2 linked regions of the Geminicoccus roseus DSM 18922 genome follow. The protein of the gene in region 2 interacts with the protein of the main gene of each other region in a pairwise test. Links are inferred from orthologs where the notes say so. Each region holds a gene or a part of one and is shown on either strand. Other genes may lie near its edges. The genes, in order: ndk and GEMRO_RS0123415.

The links.
Region 1: the proteins of GEMRO_RS0123415 (region 2) and ndk interact in binary tests that used the Escherichia coli proteins (3 or more experiments, as listed by UniProt). The link is inferred for Geminicoccus roseus DSM 18922 from one-to-one orthologs.

The regions. Positions count from the first base shown.
Region 1 is NZ_KE386572.1:3,125,938-3,134,328, reverse strand. The notes cover bases 3,273-6,243. They hold ndk (nucleoside-diphosphate kinase), read right to left. Parts: upstream 4,984-6,243; coding sequence 4,561-4,983; downstream 3,273-4,560. Other genes in these bases: GEMRO_RS0115670 (leucyl aminopeptidase), read right to left, coding at 5,514-6,243; GEMRO_RS0115675 (DNA polymerase III subunit chi), read right to left, coding at 5,059-5,508; GEMRO_RS0115685 (MFS transporter), read left to right, coding at 3,321-4,538. In the rest of the region: GEMRO_RS0115710 (ArsR/SmtB family transcription factor), read left to right, coding at 1-101; GEMRO_RS0115705 (TIGR02186 family protein), read left to right, coding at 98-847; GEMRO_RS0115700 (universal stress protein), read left to right, coding at 853-1,350; GEMRO_RS29955 (class I SAM-dependent methyltransferase), read right to left, coding at 1,343-1,972; GEMRO_RS0115690 (TerC family protein), read left to right, coding at 2,189-3,166; more of GEMRO_RS0115670, read right to left, coding at 6,244-7,010; LPS export ABC transporter permease LptF, read left to right, coding at 7,105-8,250; LPS export ABC transporter permease LptG, read left to right, coding at 8,237-8,391. UniProt on the Escherichia coli protein: Major role in the synthesis of nucleoside triphosphates other than ATP. The ATP gamma phosphate is transferred to the NDP beta phosphate via a ping-pong mechanism, using a phosphorylated active-site intermediate.
Region 2 is NZ_KE386572.1:4,739,333-4,747,627, reverse strand. Bases 3,467-6,341 are described here. They hold GEMRO_RS0123415 (5-formyltetrahydrofolate cyclo-ligase), read right to left. Parts: upstream 5,270-6,341; coding sequence 4,664-5,269; downstream 3,467-4,663. Other genes in these bases: tkt (transketolase), read left to right, coding at 6,324-6,341; GEMRO_RS34765 (DUF4164 family protein), read right to left, coding at 5,826-6,116; GEMRO_RS0123410 (cell division protein ZapA), read right to left, coding at 5,474-5,821; GEMRO_RS0123420 (TIGR00282 family metallophosphoesterase), read right to left, coding at 3,810-4,628; GEMRO_RS0123425 (class I SAM-dependent rRNA methyltransferase), read right to left, coding at 3,467-3,725. In the rest of the region: GEMRO_RS0123435 (HlyD family type I secretion periplasmic adaptor subunit), read right to left, coding at 1-260; GEMRO_RS0123430 (peptidase domain-containing ABC transporter), read right to left, coding at 277-2,430; more of GEMRO_RS0123425, read right to left, coding at 2,541-3,466; more of tkt, read left to right, coding at 6,342-8,295. UniProt on the Escherichia coli protein: Involved in the removal of 5-formyltetrahydrofolate.

The sequences.
Region 1 (8,391 bases), 1.6 Mb from region 2 along the record:
CCGGCGAAGCCCGGGAGATGATCGCCACCCTGGACCGGCTGTTCGGCGGCAGGCCGCAGGCCGCTGCGCATCTGGCCGGCGAGGATGGAGTGGTCACGTGAGGAAACGGTGGTGGGCTCTGGTCCTGGCGCTCGGGCTGCTGGCCGGCGGCGCCTTCGCCAGCCGCGCGGCCGGCCTTGTGGCCGACCTGTCTCATCACCTGATCGCGATCACCACCGCCTTCACCGGCAGCGACGTGCTCCTGTTCGGCGCGCTGGAGGAGACTGGCGGCGACGTGGTGGTGGTGGTGACCGGGCCCCGCACCCTCCGCACCGTGCGGGCCCGCGAGCGCACCACGGGCGTCTGGCTGCCCGGCGACGAGATGACCTTCACCGGCGTGCCGAGCTTCTATGCCGTGGCCTCCACCCGGCCGCTCGGGCCGATCACCACTCCGGCATTGCGCTCGCGGCATGAGCTGGGCGTGGAGGCCTTGCGCCTGCAGCCGGTCGCCAAGTTCGACCAGAAGCAGATCGCAAAATTCCGCGAGGCGCTGATCGGGCTGCAGCAGCGCCTGGGCCTCTACCCCCGCGCCGTCGGGCAGATCTCGATGCTGGGCGACCGGCTGTTCCGCACCACCGTCTCCTTTCCCGCCAACGTCCCGTCCGGACCCTACCAGGTCCAGGTCCTGCGGGTGGTCGCCAATCAGGTGGTGGAAGCCCAGGCCAGCATCCTGACCGTTTCCAAGGTCGGCCTGGAGGCCGACCTGACCGACTTCGCGCTGCGGCAGGGCGCCCTGTACGGCCTTGGCGCCCTCCTGCTGGCCATCACTGCCGGATGGCTGGCCAACATCGCGTTCCGAAGGAGTTGACCGAGATGGCCGAAGAAGCTCCCGCACCCGCTCCGGCGCCCATCCAGGAGCGTGTCTTCCTCGTGGTCGCCGACGAGAGCGAGGAGATGAAGAACGCGCTGCGCTTCGCCTGCCGGCGTGCCCAGCATTCCGGCGGCCGTGTCGCCCTGCTCGCGGTCATCGAGCCTGCCGACCTCGGCAACTGGCTGGGGGTGGGCCAGGTGATCGAGGACAACGAGCGCCGCGATGCCGAGGCGCTCCTGCACCGCCTGGCCGACGAGGCCTATCGCATGACGGGGAAGATGCCGACGCTGCACCTGCGCGAGGGCGACCGCCGCGAGGAGCTGGTCCAGCTCCTGCAGGAGGAGAGCGGCATCTCGCTGCTGGTATTGGGCACCGCCAGGGGCAGCTCACCCGGCCCGCTCGTCACCCACCTGATGTCGAACCTGGGCAAGAACGTCCGGATTCCGCTGACCCTGGTGCCGGGCGAGCTCACGCCCGAGGAGATCGACGCGGTCACCTGACCGTCGCCAGCCCCAGCTGGTGCCAGCCCAGCAGCGCCGGCCCCGGCAGGAGGCGGCCATGGCGGATCCGCTCGATCCGGAAGCCGGCGCCTTCGATCAGCCGGTCATGCGGCCGGTCCAGGTGGCAGCCGCCGGCTACCCGCCGCCAGATCGGGGTCAGCCTGCGCTGCCAGGCGGCGGTCCGGTGGTCCGGGCAGAGCGCATGCTCGCAAAAGCAGAACAGCCCGCCGGGCTTCAGGACCCGGCGAATCTCCGCGAGCGCCTGGGCCGGATCCTCCACCGAGCACAAGGTCCAGGTCGAGACCGCCACGTCGATCGACTGGTCGGTGATGGGCAGCCTCTCGGCGGTTCCCTGGCGCAGGTGGACGGGGAACGCCATCCAGGCCGCCCGACGATGGGCACGCTGCAGCAGCGGCATCGACGGGTCGACCCCCACCACGCTCTCCAGCGACCGTGGATAGTAGCCCAGGTTGAGGCCGGAGCCGATCCCGACCTCCAGCACCTTGCCATGGGCGGGAGCGGTCGCCTCGCTGCGCAGCCGGGCGAACATCCCGCGCGCCATCACCCGGTCCATCACCGGCGGCAGGATCGACCGGTTCCAGAAATGCAGGCTGGACGCCAAGCCGTCGCCTCCCCGTCCCGATAGACCGCAGCCACGCACAAAGCCCGCCGCACCGTCCAGCATTCGTTGCAGCCCAGGCCTTGAAGATCGCCGACCTGTGCCCCAAGTCACGCGACATTGGGTCCGGGCCCCTCTGGTAGCCGTCAATCGGCTGCGATGTCGGACTGCCTCGTTGGCAGATTGGCATGCAGTCTGCCGCTTGAGACGGACACCATCATGGATATCGCCTCTTTTCTTTTCGCTCCGGTCATGGGCAAGCCTGCCTGGATGTGGCTGCTCTTCCTGGGCATTGTCCTCACCATCCTCGTGCTCGACCTGGGCGTTCTGCACCGCAAGCAGCGCGAGATCGGCGTGCGCGAGTCGATGCTGCTCTCCCTGGGCTATATGGGTCTGGCCGGCCTGTTCGGCCTCTATGTTCTCTGGCAGATGGGCGGCAATGCTGCGGCGGAGTTCTACACGGGCTACCTGATCGAGTGGAGCCTCTCCCTCGACAACGTCTTCGTCATCTCCCTGATCTTCACCTATTTCCACGTCCCGCGGATCTACCAGCACCGGGTACTGTTCTGGGGCATCATCGGCGTGATCGTCATGCGCGGCACGATGATCTTCCTGGGCGCCGCGCTGGTCCACGAGTTCGACTGGGTGATGTATCTGTTCGGCGCTTTCCTGCTGTTCACCGGCGTGAAGCTCCTGATGACCGTCGACAGCGAGCCGGACATCGCCAGCAACCCCGTGCTGAAGATCACCCGGCGGCTGTTCCGCGTCACCGACCGTGTCGACGGCAACCACTTCTTCATCCACGCTCCCCACCCGGTGACCGGCAAGATGGTCCGCTACGCCACGCCGCTGTTCATGGCGCTGGTGCTGGTCGAGTTCGTCGATCTGGTATTCGCGGTGGATTCGGTGCCAGCCATCTTCGCGATCACCAAGGACCCCTTCATCGTCTACACCAGCAACATCTTTGCTGTTCTGGGCCTTCGCTCTCTTTATTTTGCCTTGGCCGCGATGATCCATCGCTTTCATTATCTCAAGTACGCCCTGGCCCTGGTGCTCATCTTCATCGGCGGCAAGATCTTTTATACCCAGATCTGGGGCAAGATGGATCCGGCGATCTCGCTGGGCATCACCTTCGCGATCCTGGTGAGCGGCGTGGTCTACTCGTTCCTGCGCACCCGCCGGGAGGGCGCGGTCTGACCGCACTTCCGGCACCGTCGCCGACCATCTAAAGGAAGACGTTCGAGCGAGGGGTGGCCGCGTGGGCCGCCCCTCGTCCGCGTCTGTTTTACACGAACGAACCCGAGCGGCCGGAAGCGGGCGGTCCAGCCGGGTCCCAGCGGTGATGACGGCAATGGCTTCGGCGATGGTCGCGAAAACGCCGTCCGATCTGAAAGTGATCGGGCTGATCGGCGTCGCGCATTTCGGTTCGCACTTCTACCACCTGATCCTCCCGCCGCTGTTCCCGATCCTCAAGGACGACCTCGGCGTGTCCTGGGCCGAGCTTGGCCTGCTGAGCTCGGTGTTCTTCGCCGCCTCCGGGCTCAGCCAGGCCCCGGCCGGCTTCCTGGTCGACCGGTTCGGCGCGCACCGGATCCTGATCGCGGGGCTGGTGCTGCTGGCCATCGCCACCGGTCTGGTCGGCTTCGTGCAGGACTGGGCGCTCATGCTGCCGCTGGCGGCGCTTGCCGGCATCGGCAACAGCGTGTTCCATCCCGCCGACTATGCCATTTTGGGCCGGCGGATCAGTCCGCACCGGATGGGACGGGCCTTTTCCGTTCACACGATCGGCGGGGCGCTCGGCTGGGCCGCGGCACCGGTGTTCGTCACCGCGATCGCCGCCACGTTCGGCTGGCGGGCCGCGGTGATCGCCGCCACGCTTCCGGGTCTGCTCATCACCGTGGCCCTGGTGTGGTCCCGTCCCGACATCACCATCCCCACCACCCGCGACATGGCGCACGAGACGCGGGAGACCGGCGCGCCCGGCCTGCTGCGCACCCTGTTCGGCGTGGCGATCCTCGGCTGCTTCCTGTTCTTCGCCCTGCAGTCGGTCTCGCAGATCACGCTGCAGAGCTTTCTCCCGTCGATCTTGGTGCAGCTCCATGGGACGCCGCTCCTGGTGGGCACCACCACGGTGACCGCCTTCATCGTCGGCAGCGCCATCGGCACGGGCGTCGGCGGAATGCTGGCCGACCGCTCCGGGCAGCATGGCTGGCTTCTGGCCGGCGGCCTGGGTGCCAGCGCGCTGTGCATCCTGGGGGTAGCGGTCCTGCCGCTGAACGAGCCCGGCCTGCTGGCGCTGATCGCCCTGGCCGGCGGTCTTGCCGGCGCGACCATGCCGTCGCGCGACCTGATGGTGCGGGCCGCGGCCCCGCCGGGCTCGGCCGGCCGGGTGTTCGGCTTCGCTTATTCTGGCCTGGATCTGGGGGCGACCTTCGCGCCGACCTTTGTCGGCTTCCTGCTCGATCGCGGCCAGCCCCAGACGGTGCTGCTCGTGGCAGCGCTGGCGACCATCCTGTCCATCGGGGCGGCCCGCATGGTGGGATCCGCCAGCAGGTCGGGCGCCGCCTGAGCGGCGACGCCCTTCTGGAAAATCAGCCGACGATCTCAATGCCGGCGAAGAAGAACGCGATCTCGATCGCGGCATTCTCCTGGCTGTCGGAGCCATGGGCCGAATTCGCCTCGATCGATTCGGCGAACAGCTTGCGGATGGTGCCTTCCTCGGCATTGGCCGGGTTGGTGGCGCCCATCACCTCGCGGTAGCGGGCGACCGCATTCTCGCCTTCCAGGACCTGCACCACGACCGGGCCGCTGGTCATGAACTCGACCAGCGAGTTGAAGAAGGGGCGCTCCTTGTGGACGCCATAGAACGCCTCGGCCTGCGCCTTGGAGAGCTGGATGCGCTTCTGGGCGACGATGCGCAGGCCGCCCTTCTCGATGACGGCGTTGATGGCGCCGGTCAGGTTGCGGCGGGTGGCGTCGGGCTTGATGATGGAGAAGGTGCGCTCGAGAGCCATGGGAAATCTCATCCGATACGGAGATGGGTTCGGGCCGCGCCTTTAGCAGCACGGCCGCTCCCTGGCCACTCCGGCTCAACCCTCCTCGCGGGCCTTCTCCCAGCCTCCCCGCTCGTCCTGCCGCCAGTAGACCAGCTTGTGCCCGGCCGCGCGCCGGGCGCGCCAGCGCTCCCGCGCCGCTTCCACCGCCTCGGGATCGCCGCCGTCGAACAGGTCGAGCACCCGGGCAAAGCTCGCCAGGTCGTCGTCGCAAGCGCGGTCGACCAACACGAGCAGCGTCGCCTCGTTGGGGTTCTCGACCTGCTCGGTCAGCCAGATCGGCTGCATCGCCGGGTTGCCGTCGGCGCGGGTGCCGTGCGGCAGCCAGGAATCTGCTTCGTAGACCCACAGATGCCGGTCCAGCGCGTCGACCCGCTCGCGCGAGGCGGCGCGCAGCACGACGCGCATCCGGGACTGGACCACCTTGCCCAGGAGACGCGGCAGCGCGTCCTCCAGGCTGGAGCGGGTCAGATGGTAGAAGCCGATCTCGCTCAGTGCGCTTCGTCCTCATAGGAGCGGGCCAGCGCGTCGAGCAGGCGCACGCCGAAACCCGTGGCGCCCTTGCCCGACAGCGGCAGGTCGCGGCTGCTCCAGACCGTACCGGCCACGTCCAGATGCGCCCACGGCACCCCGGCCACGAACTGCTCGATGAATACCGCCCCTGCCGTGCTGCCCGCCTGCCGGGCCCGGCCGGTGTTCTTGATGTCGGCGATCTCCGACTTGATGTGCTTGGCGTAGGCCTTGCCGAGCGGCAGCCGCCACAGCGTCTCGCCCACCTGCTCGCCAGCCCGGGTCAGCCTGGCCGCCAGTTCCTCGTCGTTGCTGAACAGCCCGGCATGCTCATGGCCGAGCGCCACGATCACGGCCCCGGTCAGGGTCGCGAGGTCGACGATCAGCTTGGGCTTGAAGCGGTCCTGCGTGTACCAGATCGCGTCGGCCAGCACGAGCCGGCCCTCGGCGTCGGTGTTGATCACCTCGATCGTGGTGCCGGACATTGCCCGCACCACGTCGCCCGGCCGCTGCGCGTTGCCGTCCGGCATGTTCTCCACCAGGCCCAGCACGCCGACCACGTCGACCTTTGCCTTGCGCCGGGCCAGCGCCTCCATGGCCCCGAACACGGCGCCGGCACCGCCCATGTCGAACTTCATGTCCTCCATGCCGCCGGCCGGCTTGATCGAGATGCCGCCGGTATCAAAGCACACGCCCTTGCCGACAAAGGCGATCGGACTGTCCTCTCCGCCACCGCCGTTCCAGCGCAGCACCACCAGGCGCGGCGCCCGCCGGCTGCCCTGGGCCACCCCCAGGATGGCGCCCATGCCGAGTTCGCGCATGGCGTTCTCGTCCAGCACCTCGACCTCGAGACCCAGCGAGCGGAGCTTGAGCGCCTCGTCGGCAAAGCTTTCCGGATAAAGGACATTGGCGGGTTCGGTGACCAGCGCCCGCGTGTGGTTCACCCCGGCAAGCACGGCCTCGGCCTCGGCCAGGTCCTTGCGGGCCGAAACCTCGTCCAGGACCGCGACGGCGAGACGGCTTGGTCCAGCCGCCTGGTCGTCCTCGTCGGTCTTCTTGTACTTGTCGAAGCGCCAGGACCGCAGCCGCAACCCGGTCACCAGCGCGAGTTGCGCCTGGTCGGCCGGCACCGGCAGCTCGATGCCCTCCGGCGACGCCAGCGTAACGCTTCCGCCCTCCAGCCGGGCCAGCGCCGCCCACAGGCTGCCGCCCAGCTGCTCGATCTCCAGCCGGTCCAGATCGTCCTTGCCCATCCCCAGCAGCCAGACTCGGTCGAGGCCGGTGCCCGCCGGAAAAGGCAGTTCCAGGATGGCGCCATGCTTCCAGCGCCGTCCGGCATCGTCGATCACCCGGCGGATCAGGCCGCCGGAATGGGTGTCCAGCGCCTGGGCCATTTTCCCGAGCGCGCCGCTCACGCCCACCGGCACCACCACCCGTCCGGCGGCAGGTAGCTCGGATCGCTCCAGGGTCACGTCCATCGATCGAAGTCCTCGCATCAAACAGAGAGCACCAGCCCATGCTCATGTGGGAGCACCATCGACCGGCGACGAGGTGGGCGTCTAAGATGCCGCCATGCCTGTCTATGTGCGCTACCTGCTCTCCCAACTCGCCGTGCCAACCATGGTGGCCGTCATCGCCGTGGCAGGAGCGGTATGGCTGTCGCAATCGTTGCGGCTGTTCGACCTGATCGTCAACAAGGGCCTGCCTGCCACCACCTTCCTGTGGCTGACGGCGCTGCTGTTCCCGTCGCTGCTGCTGGTGGTCCTGCCGCTGGCCCTGCTGGTGGCGACGATCTTCACCTATGCCCGGCTGTGGAACGACAGCGAGCTGATCGCGCTGAAGGCTTCCGGCCGCTCCGATCTGGATCTGGCCAAGCCGGCGCTCTACCTGGCCGCAATCGTGACCCTGGTCTGCTACCTGATCTCGATGGTGCTGATGCCGGCGGGAGCGCGGGCGTTCAAGGATCTCGAGCACGAGATCCGCAACAGCTACACCTTCGTGCTGCTCCAGGAAGGCGTGTTCAATGCACCGGCCCCAGGGGTCACCGTCTACGTGGAGCAGCGCCAGCCCGACGGATCGCTGAGCGGCCTGCTGGTCGATGACGCGCGCAACCCGGATGCCGCCTCGACCATCACGGCCGAGCGGGGGGTGCTGGTCACGGTCGGCGACGAGCCGCGCCTCGTGCTGGAGCGGGGCACCCGCCAGGAGCGCGCGCCGGACGGGCGGGTATCGGCCTTGCATTTCGACGCCTACACCGTCGACCTGACCACGCTCAGCGACGACGAGGACTCCTATCGCTGGCGCAAGCCCAAGGAGCGCTACCTCAGCGAGCTGCTCTGGCCAGCCGATGATGTCGACGACCAGAAGAACCGCACCCGCCTGATCTCGGCGGCCCATGACCGGCTCACCACGCCCCTGGCGCCGATCGTCCTCGTGCTGATCGCGCTGGCCGTCCTTCTGCCGGCGGACCTGGACCGGCGTGGCCACGGCAAGCGCATCGCCCTGGCGGTCGCCCTCGCCACCGTCCAGCAACTCGTCCAGCTCGCGGCCACCAGCTTCACGATCAACTCGCTCACCTTTCTGCCGCTCTTCTATCTGGCGCAGATCGTGCCCGCCGTCCTTGCCATCCTGGTGCTGACCGGCCAGATCGGCCGGCGCCGCAGTCGCAGGCCTAGCCTGCCTGGCGGACCTCAGGGAGTGGCACGTGCGGGAGCTTGAGTTTGCGGGCAGCCCCAGGGCGGGCCAGCGGGACCGCCGTCGCTGGGGCTTCTCCTGGACCTTTGCGCGCTACCAGGCCCGCGCCCTGATCCAGTCGGTCCTGGCGGTCACGCTCGGCCTGGTTCTCCTGGTCGTGATGTT
Region 2 (8,295 bases):
ATATGCTCGCCTTCCTCCACCAGGATCTCGGCGATCTTGCCGCCGTTCGGGTGGTTGATCAGCTTGGCACGGCCCTTCGGCTCCACCTGGCCTTCCGCCCGGACGACCTGCTCGACCTGCGCCCAGGCCATCCAGCCGATCAGGCAGGCGAGCAGGCCGGCGATCGAGAGAACCAGCACCCTCGCGAGCGGCGAGGCGCGCCGCTCGATCAGCCCCTGGGCGTCGGGAAGAAAGTCGGTCCAGCGGGCCAGGAACGCCATGTCGCCCTCCCTTCGATCAGGATACGGCGTGGAGGTTGGAGCGAGCGGTGCGGCCCGAGAGATGGGCCACGATCTCGGCGGAGGGGCCGCTGCGGACGATCTTGCCGTGCTGCAGCACCACCACCTCGTCGCACAAGGACAGCGCCGCGATCCGGTGGGTGATCAGCACGATGGTGCGGCCGGCGGCGGCGCGGCGCAGGTTGGCCAGGAACGCCTCCTCGGTGGCGGTGTCGAGGGCGCTGGTGGCCTCGTCCATCACCAGGATGCGGGGATTGCGGACAAGGGCCCGGGCGATCGCGACCAGCTGGCGCTGCCCGGTCGACAGGCCAGCGCCGCGCTCGCCGAGCCGGGTGTCGTAGCCCTCGGGCAGGCGCTGGACCGCCTCGTGCAGCCCGACGAACCGGGCGGCGGCGACCACCCGGGCAAAGCTTCGGTCCGGCGCACCCATGGTGATGTTCTCGGCGATCGTGCCCGCAAAGAGCTGGATGTCCTGCGGGACCACGCCGATCTGCGAGCGGTAGACCGAGGGCGCCAGCCGGCGCACGTCGAAGTCGTCGATCAAGACGCGGCCCCCGGTCGGCGCCTCGACGCCCAAGAGCAGCTTGACCAGCGTGCTCTTGCCCGAGCCGGGAGCGCCGGTGACGCCCAGGATCCGTCCTTGCTCGACCTCCAGGGTCACGTCCTCGATGGCGGGCCGGCCGTCGCCGCGATAGCCGAAGCTCACACCCTCGAGCTTGAGGCGGCCACTCAGCTTCACGTCGCCATGGCCGCTGGCCTCGGTCCCCTCGACCTCCTCCGCCATCAGCGTGTCCAGCCGGGCGAACGCCTCGCGCACCGTCTGCAACTCCCGCCAGGTGCCGAAGATCTGCCGGAGCGGCGCCAGCGCCCGGGCGCCCAGGATGCTGGCGGCGAACAGGGCGCCGATGGTGAGGTCGCCGGCGACGATCGCGCGAGCGCCGACATAGATCAGGACGAGCGCGGCCGCCTGCTGCAGGCCCAGGCCGATCGCCGCGGCAATTCCTGAGACGTCGCCCGCGCGAAAGCCGGTCCAGGCGCTCTCCGCCAGCCGCTTCTCGAAGCGGCGCTCCATCTCGGGCTCCAGGCCCAGATACTTGACGGTGAGGGCATTGGCGACCGTCTCCCCCATCACCGCAGCCTTGGCCGCCTGGGCCCGAAAATGGCCACGCAGCAGCCGGGCCTGACTGCGATGGGCCAGCCAGGACAGGGCGAAGAACGGCGGGATCGCGGCCAGCACCGTCAGCCCCAGGCGGGAATCGAGCGCGAACACCGCGGCCACGAACAGAAGCGAGAAGGCCAGGTCGACCAGGACCAGCGGCATCTGCGAGGTGAAGAAGGTCCGGATCGGCTCCAGCTGGCGCAGCCGCTCCACCATCTGCCCGGCCGACATCTGCTCGAACACCCGGAACGGCAGGCGCACCACGTGGTGCATCACCTCCGCTCCCATCGCTGCGTCGAGCCGGGCGCCGGTATGGGCCGAGATGTGCGAGCGCACCGCGCGCAGCGCCATCTCGAACAGGACCAGGGTGATCATGCCGACCGTCAGCACGTCCAGGGTGCCGAGCGCGCCGTGGCTGACCACCTTGTTGTAGACGACCATCATGAACAGCGGCGCTGCCAGCGCGATCAGGTTGATCACCACCGAGGCGACGATCAGCTCCGCCAGGACCGGGCGCAGCCGCTCGAACAGGTCGTCGCGCCAGGACCCGGCCTTCTCGCGATCCTTGTCCTCCGGGCGGATCAGCAGGATTCCGTCGGCGCGCGCGGCGACGCTGCCCCGATCCATTGTCTCGGTGGCGCCGGTCGAGGGATCCACCAGCACCAGCGCGTCGCCGCTCGCCGCCCGCGCGATCCAGGCCTCGCCCGCCTTGCGGCCGATCACGAGGTAGGGGATGGGCAGGCCCCGCAGCCGGCGCGCGCTGGGCTTCACCATCGCCACGTCGAAGCCCAGCCGGTGCGCCATCCGGGCCAGGTGGCGGCGATCCACCGGTCCCTCGGGCATCGGGGCCGCCGCGCGCATCTCGGCCATGCCGACCGGCCGTTCGAGCATGGTCGCCAGCCGGGAAAAGGCGGTCAGCAGGACATCGTGATCGGCGTCAGCCCGCTCGGCGGTCGCCTCGGCGGATGCGGCACGGATCCTGGTGGTCGACATCGCGGCAATCCGTCCAGACGGCGGCATGGCGAAAGAGCCACGCCATCGTCTAGGCGAATTGTTGGGCGCAGTGCAATACCTATGGTTGAATTAGACCAACCAGGAGCAGGTCAGTCGAGCGCCCAGACCAGGAACTTCAGGTAGACTGTCTCGGGCAGCGCCGGGTGGATCGGGTGATCGGCGTCCGCACCGGCGCGATGCAGCACGCGGCCCCCCCGGCCAGCCTCGCGGATCCCGGCCCAAACCTCCGCCAGGAAGGATTCGGCGTCGACGTTGTGGGAGCAGCACGAGATCACGAGGAAGCCCTGCTCGACGACCACGGCCGCCCCGGCACGGGCCAGCTTGCGGTAGCCCTTCAGCCCGGCCTTCAGGTCCTTCTTCGACTTCACGAAGGCAGGCGGATCGCAGATCACCAGCCCGAACCTGCGGCTCTCCTTGCCCAGCCGGTCCAGCGCGTCATAGGCGTCGGAGCGCTGGAAGCTGCACCGGTCCGCAACGCCCTGCATGTCGGCGCTGGCCCGGGCATTGTCGATGGCGGCCTGGGAGCGGTCGACCATCAGGACCGAGCTCGCGCCGGAGGCGGCTGCCGCCAGGCCGAAGCCGCCGGCGTAGGAATACACGTCCAGCACGTCGCGCCCTTGGGCGAAGCGGGCGGCGAACGCATGGTTGGCGCGCTGGTCGTAGAACCAGCCGGTCTTCTGCCCGCCGATCGGGTCGACCAGGAAGCGGCGGCCGTTCTCCTCGGCATAGGTGGGAGAGTCCTCTGGACCTTTGACGACCCGCACGTCCTCCGGCAGCCCCTCCAGGGTGCGGACCGGCGCGTCGCCCTTGTAGATGATCCTGGCGGGGGAGAGGACGCGGTCGAGCGCTGCCAGCCAGGCGTCCTGGGCCTTGTCCATGCCGGCGGTGTTTACCTGGGCCACCAGGGTATCACCGTAGCGATCCACGATCAGGCCGGGCAGCCCGTCGGCCTCGCCATGGCACAGGCGGTAGTAGGGCGTGTCGAACAGCAGTTCGCGCAGGGCCAGCGCCCGGGCGAAGCGTCGCTCGAAGAAGGCCGGGCCGATCTCGACGTCGCGCGAACGGGTCAGCACGCGTCCGGCGATCAGGGAATGCGGGTTGTAGTGCGCCAGGCCGTAGGCCTTGCCGTCGGCGAACGCGACCTTGACCAGCGTGCCGGGCTCCAGGCCACGCAGGCTGGGCTCCGGCTTGATCTCGTTGCTGTAAATCCAGGGCGATCCGTTGCGCAGGCGGCGCTCGTGGTCGGGAAGCACATGGATCATCGGCAGGGACATGGGGGGCGCTCGATCTTGCGATAAGGGGAGAGGGCTGGAAGGAGATGTCGCGTCGCCGGGTTCGGCCCGGAAACCGGCGCGGGCCTAGAGGACAGTGGGCATCGCCGCGGGCATGGAGCCGCCGATCCGGACCGGCTCGATCGACCGGGCCAGCCCGGTTGAATCGTCGGTCTCGATCAGCGCCGCGCACAGGGTCGCCTCGCCCAGGGCCGGTTCCATCTTCCTCCCCGGCAAGGGCGAGCGCCAGCGTTCCAGGGAGGCGTGCTTGTCCATGCCGATCACGCTGTCGTAATCGCCGGTCATGCCGACATCGGTCATGAAGGCGGTGCCGCCGGCCAGGACGCGATGGTCGGCGGTGGGGACATGGGTATGGGTGCCGACCACGGCGCTGACCCGCCCGTCGAACCCATGGCCGTGCGCCAGCTTCTCGCTGGTGGCCTCGGCATGGACGTCGACCAGAATGGCGTCGACGCCGGCGCCCAGACGGATCTCGGCCAGTTCGGCCTCCAGCGCGCGCATCGGATCGTCGACCAGGTTCATGAACAGGCGGCCCAGCACCTGGACCACCAGGACGCGGCGCCCGTCGGGCAGGCGCACCTCGCCGCTGCCACGCCCGGGCGTGCCGGGCATCATGTTGAGCGGACGAACGATGCGCGGCTCGGAATCGATATGGCCCAGCAGCTCGCGCTGGTCCCAGGCGTGGTTGCCGAGCGTGATCAGGTCGGCGCCCTGCTCGAAGAACTGCTGGGCGATCTTGGCGGTCAGGCCATAGCCGCCGGCGGCGTTCTCGCCGTTCACCACCACGACGTCGAGCGCCAGGTCCTGGCGCAGGCCGGGCAAGTACTGCTCGATGGCGGCACGACCCGACCGGCCGACCACGTCGCCGACAAACAAGATGCGCAAGGATTCCACTCCGAAGAACAAAAGGCCGCGGCGGCTCAGCCAGTATGAACGGTCCGCTGCTCGGTCACTACCATGTCGAGGCGCTGGTCGAACGGCTCGCGCGGCACCTGCTCGACTTCCTGCCAGGCGAACGCGTAGCCGACGCAGGCGGGTGGCGACGATCCGGCCCGCAGTTCGGCAAGCGTGCGGTCGTAGAAGCCGCCGCCCCAGCCCAGCCGGTAGCCTTGTGCGTCGAACGCCAGCAGCGGCGTCGCCACGACCTGCGGCACCACCGGAGGGCTCGTGGCCATCGGTTGCTGGACGCGGAACGGGCCGCACTCCAGCGGTTCGCCCGGCTGCCAGCGATGGAAGCGGATCGGCCGGTCGCGGCCCTGCATCCGGCCGAGCGCGGTCGGCACACCCAGGGCGTGGAGCGCATGGAGGAGGGGGCGGGTATCGATCTCGCCATCGAGCGGCCAGAACAGGGCGACGCAGCCGGTGGACGAGAGGTCGAGCGCGCGCACGAACCGTCTGGCCGCCTGCAGGCTCGCCTCGGCGGCATCCGCCGGAGACATCGCCATGCGCTGCGTCAGCAGGCTGCGGCGCAGCCCTGCCTTCTCGGCGGCGAGGGTCGCATCGGGGGAACGGGAGCTGACGCTCAACAGGAGGGCTCCCGCGATGCCGATCGAGGAGGAAGCGGCGGCGCCACCCTGGCCGTGGTGATCCGGTTGTTCCTGGGACCTGCTACGCAGGTGGGCGCCATGTAACGTGACCAGGGTCACGTCAGGGACAGCTCCCTATTGGAACGAAGGCCCAGGCGCATATTAGTGGACACTCACGCACCGGGCAGCGCCGCCATGCTCAATCTAGGTGGTGGCCGGAGGTTCGGCAAGGTGGCACGCATCAGCCAGACGCTCGATTTGCTCGGCGACGCGCTGCAACTCATCGGCAAGCTTCTGCTCGCCGGTCTTGGCGGTGTCGGCCAGGGAGGTGCGCAGCCGCTTGATCTCGTCATAGGCGTCGGACAGCTCGTCCGAGATGATCAGGCTGGTCAGCACGAGCAGGCGCAGATCGCCGATCTGGCCATTGGTGCCGCCCAGCTCACGCACCCGACCGTCGACGTACTGCGCCAGCCGCTTGAGCCGCGTTTCCTGGCCGTCGTCGCACTGCACCGTGTGGGTGCGGCCGTTGACGGTGACATCGACCATGCCCATCGGGTCAGCTTTCCATCAGGCGTTCGACCTTGGCGACAGCACTGTCCAGGCGCCTGCCCAGCTCGTCGGCGTTGCGGGCGAGGTCGGCCAGCCGCTGCTCCGCCGCTGACAGGCGGGCGGCGAGGCTGTCGCGCTCGTCGCGCAGGACCTCGTAGTCCCGCACCAGCGCGTCATGGGCGGCAGGATCCGTGCTGTCGGCTCCATGCGCGGCGCGGGCCGTGCTGGCGGCCACGCCTTCGGTCAAGCGGGCGAGGGCCTGGTCCAGTCTCGCCCTGGCGGCATCGAGGGAGGTCATGTGCCGCGCATCGGCTCCCGTAGCGATCGAGCTATGCCCGTGGTCTTGCCGAGCCGGGAGCGGGACGTCAACGTGCCTGCTCGGCGGAGTCAGCCAAGAAGAGGTTGATTTTTCGGGGTGCAGGGTGGATTTCCGCTTCGCGCGACGGGATTTCCGCCCCCGGGCCGGCCCGTCCATGTCCGCCACCCAATCGACGACTGCCTGCCGATGAACAACGTATCGACCCACGACCTCGCGAACGCGGTCCGGTTCCTGGCCGTGGATGCCGTCGAGAAGGCGAACTCCGGCCATCCGGGGATGCCGATGGGCATGGCCGAGGTCGCGACGGTGCTGTTCACCCGGCATCTGAAATTCGACGCGGGCGATCCGAAATGGGCGGACCGCGACCGGTTCGTGCTCTCCGCCGGCCACGGCTCGATGCTGCTCTACGCGCTGCTCTACCTGACCGGGGTCGAGGGCGTGGACATCGAGGACCTGCGCAACTTCCGTCAGTTCGGCGCACGCACAGCCGGGCATCCCGAATACGGCCATGCGCCCGGCATCGAGACCACCACCGGCCCGCTGGGCCAGGGCTTCGCCAACGCGGTCGGCATGGCGATCGCCGAGGCGCATCTTGCGGCGCGGTTCGGCAAGGACCTGGTGGACCACCACACCTACGTGATCGCCGGCGACGGCTGCCTGATGGAAGGCATCAGCCACGAGGCGGGCGCCCTGGCCGGGCACCTGAAGCTGAACAAGCTGATCGTGCTCTGGGACGACAACGGCATCTCCATCGACGGCAAGGTGTCGATGGCCTCCTCGGAGGACGTGCCGGCCCGGTTCGCCGCCTATGGCTGGGCCACCGACCATGTCGACGGCCATGATCCCGAGGCGGTCGATGCCGCCATCGCCCGCGCCAAGACCAATGGCCAGCCGACCCTGATCGCCTGCCGGACCGTGATCGGCAAGGGCGCGCCCACTAAGGCCGGCGGCCACGGCGTGCACGGCTCGCCGCTCGGCAAGGACGAGACCGCGGCGACCCGGCTGGCGCTGAACTGGGCGCATGAAGCGTTCGAGCTGCCGGAGGCCATCCTGAACGGCTGGCGCGAGGTCGGCCGCAGGGGAGCACGGCTGCACGCCGACTGGCAGGAGCGCCTGCACGGCTCGCCCGAGCGGCAGGTGTTCGAAACCGCCATGGCGGCCAAGCCCTCCGAGGCGGCCAAGCTGGCGATGCAGGCCTATAAGGCCAAGCTCGTGCAGGACAAGCCGAGCTGGGCGACCCGCAAGTCGTCGGAAGAGGCGCTGAAGGTGCTGACCGCCGAGGTGCCGGAGCTGATCGGCGGCTCCGCCGATTTGACCGGCTCCAACAACACCAAGACGCCGTCCACCGTCTCGATCACGCCCGACGACCTGTCCGGCCGCTATCTCCACTATGGCGTGCGCGAGCACGGCATGATGGCGGCGATGAACGGCATCGCGCTGCATGGCGGGCTGATCCCCTATGGGGGCACCTTCCTGGTGTTCACCGACTATTGCCGGGCCTCGATCCGCCTGGCGGCCCTGATGGGGATCCGCTCGATCCTGGTCGGCACCCATGATTCGATCGGGCTGGGCGAGGATGGCCCGACCCATCAGCCGGTGGAGCACCTGGCGGCGCTGCGCGCGATTCCCAACCTCCTGGTGATGCGCCCGGCCGACGCGGTGGAGACCGCCGAGTGCTGGGAAGCCGCGGTCGAGACGGTGAACCAGCCGACCGTGCTGGCGCTGTCCCGGCAGAACCTGCCGGCGGTGCGCACCACCGACAGCGCCGAGAACCTGTCGGCCAAGGGCGCCTATGTGCTGGCCGAGGCGGACGGTGCCCGGGCCGTGACGATCCTGGCCACTGGCTCGGAGGTCCATATCGCGCTGGACGCCCGCCAGCAGCTCCAGGCGGCCGGCATTCCCGCCGCGGTGGTGTCGATGCCGTCCTGGGAACTGTTCGCCCGCCAGAAGGCTGCCTATCGTGGGCTGGTGCTGGGCACGGCGCCGCGCGTCGCCATCGAGGCCGCCTCGCCGTTCGGCTGGACGCGCTTCGTCGACAGCGAGGACGATGTGATCGGCATGAAGGGCTTTGGCGCTTCCGGGCCGGCACCGACCCTCTACAAGGAGTTTGGGATCACCGCGGAGGCGGTCGTGGCGCTGGTGCGCAAGAAGCTCGCCG